2 regions of the Streptomyces sp. NBC_01717 genome follow, and region 2 is predicted to be linked to the other one. Evidence: riboswitches for the same ligand, from Rfam matches in the RefSeq annotation. Region 2 holds a riboswitch; the other holds the start of a gene.
The links. A riboswitch is a leader RNA that binds a small molecule or an ion and turns the genes downstream of it on or off. The one in region 2 is predicted to bind thiamine pyrophosphate.
Positions count from the first base shown of each region.

Region 1: it holds a riboswitch for thiamine pyrophosphate, as region 2 does, so the genes downstream of both, thiO (glycine oxidase ThiO) here and OHB49_RS07130 (purine-cytosine permease family protein) in region 2, are expected to answer to the same signal.

Region 1 is NZ_CP109178.1:6,750,929-6,756,663, reverse strand. Features, by position in the region: gene OHB49_RS30590 (Rv2175c family DNA-binding protein) at 1-280, opposite strand, end outside; gene OHB49_RS30585 (NAD(P)/FAD-dependent oxidoreductase) at 385-1,644, opposite strand; gene OHB49_RS30580 (hypothetical protein) at 1,673-2,014, opposite strand; TPP riboswitch at 2,066-2,178, shown strand; gene thiO (glycine oxidase ThiO) at 2,176-3,411, shown strand; gene thiS (sulfur carrier protein ThiS) at 3,408-3,626, shown strand; gene OHB49_RS30565 (thiazole synthase) at 3,629-4,423, shown strand; gene pknB (Stk1 family PASTA domain-containing Ser/Thr kinase) at 4,559-5,735, shown strand, end outside.
Region 2 is NZ_CP109178.1:1,534,483-1,540,217, reverse strand. Features, by position in the region: gene thiE (thiamine phosphate synthase) at 187-864, opposite strand; gene thiM (hydroxyethylthiazole kinase) at 861-1,670, opposite strand; gene OHB49_RS07130 (purine-cytosine permease family protein) at 1,745-3,151, opposite strand; TPP riboswitch at 3,143-3,237, opposite strand; gene OHB49_RS07125 (hypothetical protein) at 3,358-4,296, opposite strand; gene OHB49_RS07120 (GMC family oxidoreductase) at 4,309-5,735, opposite strand, start outside.

The DNA of each region.
Region 1 (5,735 bases), 5.2 Mb from region 2:
GGTCGGGAGTGAAGAGCCACTCCAGCATCTCTTCGTCGGTGTAGCCGTCGTCCCTCAGGAGCGTCAGGGTGCCGGAGAGGCCCTTGACCACCTTGTTGCCGTCGATGAAGGCAGCAGGTACCTGGAGCGTCCGGTTCTCACCACGTCGTACGGCGATGAGCTGGCCCTCCTTGACCAGCTGCCGCACGCGCGTCACCTCGACATCGAGCATTTCGGCGATGTCGGGAAGGTGGAGCCAGGCGGGGACGAGAGCATCAATCTTTGCGTCAATCTCGGTCACGGAGACAAGCGTGCCATCCCGGACCGACAGTCGGTACCCGGACCCGACCGGAAGGGGGTCGGCCCAGTGCCCGCAAGGGCTCCGGAACCCCTCCGGGCGTGCCGCTACGGGGCATCGGCCCTGGCCGACTTCAGCGGTACGGCGGGGTCGGCCGCCCGCGCCGGATCCAGCCGTGCCCCAGCCTCGATGAGTTTGCGTCCCTGGGCCAGATCGCGCGGCCTGCCGACGGCCAGGACGGCGACCAGTGCGCCGTCCCGCAGCCAGCACACGGACCAGGTGGGATCGGCCGGGTCGCCGCGCCAGAGCAGCGTGTCCGCGCCCCCGTGATGGCCCGCGTACTGCACGAACCGGTCGAACTGCTCGGACCAGAAGTACGGCACGGGGTCGTATGCCAGGAGCGACGACGCCCCGTCCGCACCGGCACCGATGATGTTGGCGGCGGCGGTCCGCGGCCCTTGGACGGCGTTGTCCCAGTGATGGACGAGGAGCCGTGTGCCGTACCGCGCGGAGGGGAAGGACGCGCAGTCCCCGACCGCGTACACATCGGGCAGCGAGGTGCGCAGCGCGGCGTCGGTGGTCACCGATCCGTCCGGACCGAGGGCGATGCCGGAGCCGGCCAGCCAGCCGGTGGCAGGCCGGGCGCCGATCCCGACGACCACCGCTCCGGCGGCAACCGTGCGGCCGTCCGCGAGGACCACGCTGCCGGGCTCGATCCGTGCCACCGGGGCGCCGGTGAGGAGTTCGGCGCCGCTCTGCGCGTACCAGCGGGCCATCGGGGCGGCGACCTCGGCGGGCAGGACGCCCGCGAGCGGCAGGTCGGCGGCCTCGACGACGGTGACCTCGCAGCCCGCGGCGCGGGCTGCGGTGGCGAATTCGGCGCCGATCCAGCCCGCCCCGACGACCACGACGGTGTGCTGCTGGTCGAGGACCGGCCGCAGCCGTGCGGCGTCGTCGAGGGTGCGCAGCAGATGCACGCCGGGCACCCCCTCGGAGCCGGGCAGCACCACCGGTTCGGCGCCGGAGGCGATGACCAGGACGTCGTACGGGACGGGGCCCGCCAGGGTGTCCAGTTCGTGCGCGTCGGCCCGTAGGCCGGTCACGTCACGGCCCAGTTGCAGCTCGATGTCCAGCTCTTCGAAGTCGATGTCGAAGGCGGAGCCTTCTGCCGTGCCGAGCAGCACCGCCTTGGACAGCGGGGGCCGGTCGTACGGCTGGTGGGGTTCGGCACCGATCAGGGCGACCGGGCCGGTGAAGCCCTGTTCCCGCAGGGCCACCGCGGTCTGCACGCCGGCCATGCCCGCACCGACGATGACGACGCGGCGCTCTGTCCGCCGGTCCGGCTGCTCTGTCTGCTGCTCGCTCACCTGTCCACCTTAAGCATCTGACGAATCATCAGTTCGTGAGTTCCTCGACCACGCTCGTCCCGCTGCCCTCCTGCGACTCCCATTCCCAGCACTCCTCCAGCCGCACCCGGCCGTCCGCGAGGCCGACGACGGTGGAGACGCAGTGTCCGGAGGAGGTCGTCCCGTCCTGCTTCAACTGGACGTAGCGGAAGTCGACTCGATCGCCGGTGCGGGTACCGACGAGATGGCCCCGGAGCACTTCCCCGCCCGCGTAGTCGGCCCAGATCGCACCCTTCTCCTCGTGGTACGTGAAGCGGGTCCGGGTGCCGACCTGACCCGGCGCCTGGTCGGCGACCGGCGAGAGGACGAGTCCGTCGAGTGAACGGGCCACGGTGGCTGCTCCCTTACTGGGGCCGGGTGACGGGGTTTAGGGTGGCCAACGTAAGACACTCGCGGGAGCCCGGACGCACCGGGCTGAGAGGGAGGCTGGGCGGCCTCCGACCGTACGAACCTGATCCGGGTCATGCCGGCGAAGGGAGGGGCTGGACGCCCATGCGACCCTCCGGGAGCACATCAGCGGTCGGATCCGACGCACCCGGATCCGACGTCCTCGTCATCGGGGGCGGAATCATCGGCCTGGTGACCGCCTGGCGGGCGGCGCAGCGCGGCCTGCGCACCGCGGTCGTCGACCCCGACCCGGGCGGCGGTGCCGCCCGGGTCGCGGCCGGAATGCTCGCCGCCGTCACCGAACTCCATTACGGCGAGCAGATGCTGCTCGGTCTCAATGTCGCCTCCGCCGCGCGGTACCCGGCCTTCGCGGCCGAGTTGGAGGCGGCGAGCGGCCAGGACATCGGCTTCCGGGCCTGCGGCACCCTCGCGGTCGCCCTGGACTCCGACGACCGCGCCCATCTACGGGAACTGCACGCGCTCCAGCAGCGTTCGGGGCTGCAGTCGGAGTGGCTCACCGGCCGCGAGTGCCGCCGCCTGGAACCGATGCTGGCGCCGGGTGTGCGCGGCGGTCTGCGGGTCGACGGCGACCACCAGGTCGACCCCCGCCGGCTGGCCGCCGCCCTGCTGGCGGCCTGCGAGCGGGCCGGGGTGGTCTTCCACCGCGACCGGGCGGAACGCCTGGTGGTGGTACGGGACCGGGCCACCGGAGCCCTGCTGGCAGCCGGCACGGAGCTCGCCGCCGACCAGATCGTGCTCGCCGCAGGCAGCCTCAGCGGGCGGCTCGCGGGTCTGCCGGCCGAGGTCGTGCCGCCCGTCCGGCCGGTGAAGGGACAGGTGCTGCGGCTGACCGTGCCCGCCGCGTACTCGCCGTTCCTCACCCGGACCGTACGGGCCGTGGTCCGCGGCAGCCATGTCTATCTCGTCCCGCGCGAGAACGGCGAGCTGGTCGTCGGCGCCACCAGCGAGGAGATGGGCTGGGACACCACGGTCACGGCGGGCGGGGTGTACGAGCTGCTCCGCGACGCCCACGAGCTGGTGCCCGGCATCACCGAACTGCCGCTCACCGAGACCCGGGCCGGCCTGCGCCCGGCCTCCCCCGACAATGCCCCGCTGCTCGGCCCCACCGCCCTGCCCGGCCTGCATCTCGCCACCGGCCACCACCGCAACGGGGTGCTGCTCACCCCCGTCACCGGTGACGCCATGGCCGAGCTGTTGACCACCGGCGAGCTGCCCGCCGTGGCCCGCCCGTTCACCCCCGGGCGGTTCGCGCCCGCCGCCGTACCGCCGCCCGCCGTGCCTCCCGCCACCACCTCCGCACGTCAGGAGCAGCCCGCATGACCGACTCCGTCGCGCTCTCCGTGTCCGTGAACGGTGATCCCCGCTCGATCGCCGCCGGCACCACCCTGGAAGCTCTCGTCGTCACCCTGACCGCGGCGACCTCCGGCGTCGCGGCCGCTGTCAACGAGACCGTCGTCCCGCGCAGCCGGTGGTCCACCGCGGCGCTCGCCGACGGCGACCGGATCGAAGTTCTCACCGCGGTCCAGGGAGGCTGACCTTGTCCGACGATCTCTTCACCCTGGGCGGCACCACGTTCGGCTCCCGGCTGATCATGGGGACGGGCGGGGCGCCCAGCCTCGACGTGCTGGAACGCTCGCTGACCGCGTCCGGCACCGAGCTGACCACCGTCGCGATGCGCCGCCTCGATCCGACCGTGCAGGGTTCGGTGCTCTCCGTGCTGGAACGGCTCTCGATCCGCGTCCTGCCGAACACGGCGGGCTGCTTCACCGCGGGCGAGGCCGTGCTGACCGCGCGGCTGGCCCGCGAGGCGCTGGGCACCGACTGGATCAAGCTGGAGGTGGTGGCCGACGAGCGGACCCTGCTGCCCGATCCGATCGAGCTGCTGGACGCCGCGGAGACGCTGGTGGACGACGGTTTCACCGTCCTCCCGTACACGAATGACGACCCGGTGCTGGCTCGGAAGCTGGAGGACGTGGGATGTGCGGCGATCATGCCGCTCGGCTCCCCGATCGGCTCCGGTCTCGGCATCCGCAACCCGCACAACTTCCAGCTGATCGTCGAGCACGCCCGGGTACCGGTGATTCTCGACGCCGGCGCCGGGACCGCGTCGGACGCGGCGCTCGCGATGGAGCTGGGATGCGCGGCAGTGATGCTGGCGTCGGCGGTGACCCGGGCGCAGGAACCCGAGCTGATGGCGGCAGCGATGCGGCACGCGGTGGACGGCGGACGGCTGGCGTACCGCGCGGGCCGGATCCCTAGGCGCCACTTCGCCGAGGCGTCGTCACCGATGGAGGGGCGGGCTGCGCTGGACCCGGAGCGGCCCGCGTTCTGAGCACCCGTACGCACGCGGGCCGCACAGCGCCGCAGGCGTGTGACGCGCATGTCCCTGTCACGGCTCGGCTGCAGTACGGCCCCGGGATCGCCCGGCCCGTCAGCCCTGTCCTCGGCGGCTCGTAGACTCGCTCGTGTGGATACGACCCTCCAGGACCCTTCCCCGGCGTTCGGCCAGGGAGACCCCATCGTCGGGCAGCTGCTCGACGGCCGCTACCGCGTCGATGCCCGCATCGCCGTGGGCGGGATGGCCACGGTCTACCGGGCCATGGACACCAGGCTCGACCGGGTGCTCGCCCTCAAGGTGATGCACCCGGCCCTCGCGACCGACGCCTCGTTCGTCGAGCGTTTCATCCGCGAGGCCAAGTCCGTGGCCCGGCTCGCGCACCCCAATGTGGTCGCTGTCTTCGACCAGGGCGCCCAGGGGGCGTACGTCTACCTGGCGATGGAGTACGTGGCGGGCTGCACGCTGCGCGACGTCCTGCGTGAGCGCGGCGCCCTGCAGCCGAGAGCCGCGCTGGACATCCTGGAGCCGGTCCTCGCGGCGCTCGGCGCCGCACACCGGGCAGGCTTCGTGCACCGCGACATGAAGCCGGAGAACGTCCTCATAGGGGACGACGGCCGGGTGAAGGTCGCGGACTTCGGTCTCGTACGGGCCGTGGGTTCCGACACCAACACCACCGGAACGGTCCTCGGCACCGTCTCCTATCTCGCCCCCGAGCAGATCGAGCACGGCACGGCGGACACCCGCACCGATGTGTACGCCTGCGGCGTCGTGCTGTACGAGATGCTGACGGGCGCCAAGCCGCACACCGGCGACACCCCCGCCCAGGTCATCTACCAGCACCTCAACGAGGACGTGCCGGCGCCGTCGGCCGTCGTGCCGGGGCTCGCGACCGAGCTGGACGAACTGGTCGCGAGCGCCACCGCCCGGAACCCGGAGGCCCGTCCGTTCGACGCCGTGGCCCTGCTCGCCGAGTCCCGTACCGCGCGGGCCACGCTCACCGACGGCCAGCTGGACGCCGTACCGCCGCAGGCCCTCGCCGAGGCACACGACGACGCCGAGGACCGGACGAGCGTGATCCGCCGGGTGCTCCCGGTCGACCAGGGCACCGCCCATCACACCAGCCGGCTGGAGATGCCCCCTCCCCTGCCGCCCGAGCCGGCGAGGAGCGGGCCGCGACGCGATGGTCCGCGGCGCGGGATGCTCACTGCGATCGTCGCCGTGCTGCTGGTGCTGGGGGTCGGCGCCGGTGTCTGGTACATCAACTCGGGACAGTTCACCCGGGTCCCCTCGCTGCTCGGCCAGACCG
Region 2 (5,735 bases):
CGCGCGGAATGCCGTCACCCGGAACGTCGCGAGGGACGCGCCATGCGCAGGGAGTGCTGTCCCATGACAGCCGTGAGCACGCTCATTCCGCGGGCGCCCGGCGTCGGCATCGACTTCAGGCCGGGCCGAATTCCGGCTCGAGACCGGAGCCGGATCCGCCGATCGTCAGCACTCGGCCCGGCACGGTCAAGCGAGGCTCTCCTCCCGGGCACGGGTCCATGCCCGGGCGTACGCACGTGCCGCCGCGCGGGGATCCTCGGCGGCGCAGATACCGGAGACGGCGGCGGCCCCCACCGCCCCGGCCTCCCGCAGGTGTGGCAGGTCGTCCGGGGTGATGCCGCCGATGGCCACGGCGGGCAGGCCACCGAGTCGGGCGAGGTGGGCGAAGCCTGCATGGCCGAGCGGGGCCGGGGCGTCCGCCTTGGTCCGGGTCGCATGCAACGCGCCGATGCCGACGTGGTGGACCCGCGCCGGATCCTCGGCGGCGGCCCGCAGTTGGTCGGGGGTGGCTGCACTCAGGCCCAGAACCGCGTCCTCGCCGATCAGTTCGCGTACGGCGGCCGGCGGCAGATCCGACTGGCCTACGTGAACACCTGTCACGCGTGCGCCGGCGGCCCGGGCGGCCAGGAACACGTCCACCCGGTCGTTGACGATCAGCGCCACTCGTTCGGGGAGTACGGCGGCCACCTCCTGCACGGTGCGCAGGAACTCCCCGCCGTCGGTGTGCTTCTCCCGGATCTGCACGGCGGTGACGCCCCCGGCCACTGCCAGAGCGACGGTCTCGGCCACGCTCCGGCCGTGGGCGGCGCACTGGGCCGTGTCCGTGACCAGGTAGACCGACAGATCGACCGGTGCCGCCGTCACGAGAGAGCCGCCCGCTCGCTGAGGTCCGCTTCCTCCAGCGCGGCGAGCGCGTCCAGGAAGGCGACGGCGAAGCTGCCGGGCCCGGAGGCCTCCTTCGCGGCCAGCTCGGCGGCCACCGTGTACGCGGTGACGGCGGCCACCACCGCGGCGAACCGGTCCTCGTCGACCGCCGCGAAGGCCGCCATCACCGCCCCCAGCGCGCAGCCGCCCCCTGTCACCCGGGTCAACAGGGCGTCACCGTTGGCGATCCGGGTGCCGCGCACCCCGTCGGTGACGAAGTCGACAGGCCCGGAGACAGCGACCACGCAGCCGGCTGTACGCGCCAGCTCGCGTGCTGACTCCTCGGCGGCCCCGACGCCGTCGGAGGAGTCCACGCCGCGGCCGCCGTCGCCCGCGCCCGCGAGTGCGATGATCTCGGACGCGTTGCCCCGGATCACAGTCGGTCGCAGCCGCAGGAGCTCTTGTGCCAGCGCGGTGCGCACCGGCAGCGCGCCGACCGCCACCGGGTCGAGGACCCACGGCGTGCCGGCCGAACCCGCCGCCCGTGCGGCCTCGACCATCGCGGAGCGCTGCTCCGCATGCGGGGTGCCGAGATTGATCAGGACACCGGAGGCGACCCGGGCGAACGGGCCGGCCTCCTCCGGAATGTCGACCATGGCCGGCGAGGCGTCCAGCGCCAGCAGGACGTTGGCGGTGAAGCCCGTGACCACCGAGTTCGTCAGGCACTGAACCAGAGGGGAGTCCGCCCGCACGCGTGCGAGGGCCTGCGGGACGAAGGCGGTGTGATCGGCGGATGCAACGGGCATGGGATTTCGCTCCGTGGGGGAGGGGATGTCGTTCGGGCGCCGGCGGACGGCGGGGTCCGTCGGTCGGCGGCAGGTCAGTCCTGCGGGCGGTGGCGTAGCCGCAGCGGTGCGTAGACGGCGAGCGCCACGAGGAACGCCACGTAGTACGAGAGGTCGGCGCCGTGCAGGGCGGCCGCCACCGGGCCCACGTACAGACTGGTGTCCATGAACGGCACGGCCGCGGCGAAGGCGACGGCGAATGCCAGCAACGGGGGCCATCCGGAGTGCGGCCGGGCGGTCTCGGCGGCGAGGTCGATCGCCGCACCTCCCCGTGCCCGGGCCCGTGCGATCCAGTCGACGATGACGATCGCCACGAATCCGGGGATCCAGTAGCCGACGAACAGCAGCACGTTCTGGAAGCGGGCAGTGGTATCGGCAGCGTGCATCCACAGCACCAGAGGGAAGCCGAGCACGGCGGCGAGAGCGGCGGCCGCCGGGCGCGGAAGGCGCACGCCGACGGTCTGCAGAGCCAAGGAACCGCTGTAGTCGTTCATGGCGTTGCTGCAGAGCGCAGCCAGCGCCACGGCAAGCAGCCCGAACGCGCCCAACACCCCACCGCCCAGCAGCTTGTCCACCCCTGCGGCGGTCTGGTCGGTCAGCACGGACGCGCCCAGCAACCCGAGGGCCTGGACGGCCACGAAGGACACCACGAGGCCGAGAAGCGTGAACCAGAACATGCGCGGGCGCGAGGTGGTGCGCGGCAGATAGCGGCTGAAGTCGCTGGCGTACGGGGCCCAGGACAGGCTCAGACTCAGCGCGATGGTGCTGGTGAGAACGAAAGCGCCGGCCTGATCGGCGCCGTGCGCGGTGCCCGTGCCGACCGGGTGGACCCCGTCGAGCAGCCGCCACGCGATCAGCGCGAACGCAGCGGCGAGCACGAAGGTCATCACGATCTGGAGCCGGTGGATGGCCTCGTAGCCCAGGACGCCGAGGGCGCCCTGGGCCAGCATCATGGCCAGCACGCCGAGCCAGAACGGCCAGCCGCACAGCCGCGCGAGCGCGTCCCCGCCGAACAGCCCGATCAGCGCGTCCCAGGCGACCGAGGACAGCCACTGCAGGATGCCCGGCACCGTCACGGCCCGGCCGAAGGCGAGCCGGGCCAGCGGCAGCTGCCCGGCGCCGGTCTGGCTCCCCCAGGTGCCCAGGTAGGCGGTGGGCACCGCGCCGATCACCGTTCCCAGCACGACGGCGGCGAGCGCGGTGGCGAAGTCCAGGCCGAGGGCGATGCCGACGGTGCCGGTGAATACGCCGGTCATGGTCAGATTGGGAGCGAACCACACGGTGAACAGGCGCCCGGGACCGCCGTAGCGGTTGCTCTCGGGGACCGGATCGATGCCGTGCGTCTCGACGCGGAGGTCGCCGGGGGCCGCCGGCATCCGTCCGTCGAAGACGGTCTGCCGGCCGTCGGCGGGCAGCCCGCCGGAAACATGCGTCAAAGGCATGAAAGACATCCCTCCGCCAGTGCGAACTGGTTCAGGTTCGACGGGTGTGATCTCAGCCCTCGGGTAGGGCACCCCGTGTCCGGTACGACGGTCAGACTAACCCGGTCTCTTGAAACACCTGGACCGAGGTCTGCGCGGCGAACGACTCGGTGGGTTCGTCCGGGGCGTGGGTGCGCGGTCCGCGTCACGGGGGCGGCGGGCCGTGCTCACGGTCGCGTCCCCACCTCCGCGTGACCCGTGCGATCCAGATGCCAGCGGTGTTCCACCTCGAAGCGGTGCAGCCCGGTGCGGCGTTCGACGATCACGTCGACGGTGGCACGTTCCGTGTTGGTACACGTGGCGGTCGCTCCGTCGGGGTCGGTGTAGGAGAGCGACACACAGTCGGCCGGGTCCTGGGTCACATCGATCCGTACCCTGCGCCGCGCGGTGCCACCTGCGACCGACCAGTCGGGCAGCCCGATCCGTGCGCGCAGCAGTGGCGCGGTCAGGAACGGGTCGCGCGGCCAGTCCGTGCCACCGATCCGCAACTGAAGCATGGGCAGCGGTGGCAGCCACCGCATCGTGGGACGGCGGGCGACGGCGGCCACCACTTCCAGTACGTCCCCGCCGCCGAGACCCGCATGGAGCCACGCCCACCGTTGGGCATTGCCGTGACCGGCGATCCGGGCGACCCCTCCGACGGCGTCGGAAAGGGTGAACCGCCTTTCTCCGACGACGAGTTCCCCGTCGAAAATGGCGTCGGGGGCAGGCACGATCTGGGCGGCGGGCAGCAGTTCACGCTGCCAGGACCAGCGTGGAAAGGTGTAGAGGGGCTCTCCGCCGCCGGTGACCGTCAGGCGCCAGGTGATCGCGCCCGCGGTGCCCTCCAGCAGCCGGGGCGTTGCCCGTACCCCCGGCACCTCGAAGTACGCCTCGCCCTGGGGTGGCGGGGAGTCCGGGACCCCGAACCGCTCGGTGACCGGCGGTCCGTCCGGCGGGAAGACGGATATCCAGCCGTGTGCCCGGGCCGGGCCGCCGTGCTTGGGCGCCACCACTTCGTGGTGGATCCACACGCCGGTCCCGGTACGGGGATCGGTCAACGTCGCGTACCAGACTTCGAGACGCCCTGGACGGCCGGTCATCCGTGGCGGGTAGAGCGAGTTCACGAGGGATTCCTTTCACCGGGGCGCGGGGGCCCCGTACCGTGCGCGCACGCCTGCCTCGGCGGTGCTCTCCACGATGCCGGGACAGGCCCGTTCGGCCAGCGCCGCGATCGTCAGCGAGGGGTTGACGCAGAGCGAGGTCGGTACTGCCGAACCGTCGGTGACGAACAGGCCGGGATGGCCTCGTAGTTCGCCGCGTTCGTCGAGCGCCGAGGTGGCGGGGTCGTCACCCATCCGGCAGGAGGCGAGAGGGTGTGCGCTCACGGACCCGGCGGCGTTCTCGCTCCAGGGCCGCACCCGCGCAAGACCGTCGCGCTCCAGCACTGCGCGGGCCTCGGCATCCGCGGCGGCCCAGCCGCGCAGGGTGTTCGCCGTCGGCCGGTACGAGAGCGTGGACAGGCAGAGCGACGTGGCCACGCGCGTCGAGCTTCCGGTGGGCGGCGGCGGGCCGAAGACGCCCTCGTTGTCGTCCTCGGTCATGGCGAGCACGGAGAGCCACGACGGCCAGCGTGCCCGCATCTCCTTCTTGCGGACGCCGAACCAGCTCGTCGCCGGGGTGTCGGTGGCCTGGGCCAGCAGGTCGGTGATGCCGGGGAAGTAGATCTGCTGAAGGGAGAAACGGGTGAACTCCGCCGTCGCCGGGTCGAGCCGGTCGTACGACATGGAGCCGATGGGCTTCCCGATGGGGAAGCCCTGGTACGGGATGCCCGGGGCGCGCTCGAGACCGAGCAGGTCGCGCACCTTGCCTTCGTCGACGTCGGCGATGGACACGCGGTCGCCGTTGCCCGAGAAGTAGCGCCCGACGGCTTGCGGGACACCGCCGAGCAGGGGAGCCGAGCGCTGCAGCAGCACGGGGGTGGCCAGAGCGCCCGCGGCCAGCACCACGGTCTTGGCCTCGATCGCCCCCACGCCGACCGGCAGCCGGTAGTCGCCGGCGTCGAGCTGCGTGTACGAGACGCGGTAGCGGTAACCGGGTGTGGTGGCAGGCGCGATCGTCTGTGCCTCGTGGAGGGGGCGGATCTCGGCGCCGTGCGCGGTCGCGGCGGGGAGGTAGTTCAGCAGCATGGAGCGCTTGGCGTCGAAGTGGCAGCCGTTCAGCATCCAGTTGCAGTTGGTGCAGCGGGCCAGGTCGACGGCGACGGGTGCAGGGTTGCAGGTGCGGCCCGCACGGGCGCACGCCGCAGCGAACAGCCCTCCGGGGTAGGGGACTTGGTCCCAGCTCTGCTGGGCGACGGGCAGAGCCTCCTCGACCCGGTCGTACCACGGGTCGAGGGCCGCGCGCGTCAGGGTCGAGGGCCACAGGCGGTGGCCCAGACTGCCGCGGCGGTCGAAGACGAAGCTTGGAGCGCGCAGCGAAGCGGCGAAGTAGACCACGCTGGACCCGCCGACGCAGTTCCCGGCGACGACGGTGATGCCGTCGCCCTGTACGAGGTCGACGATCC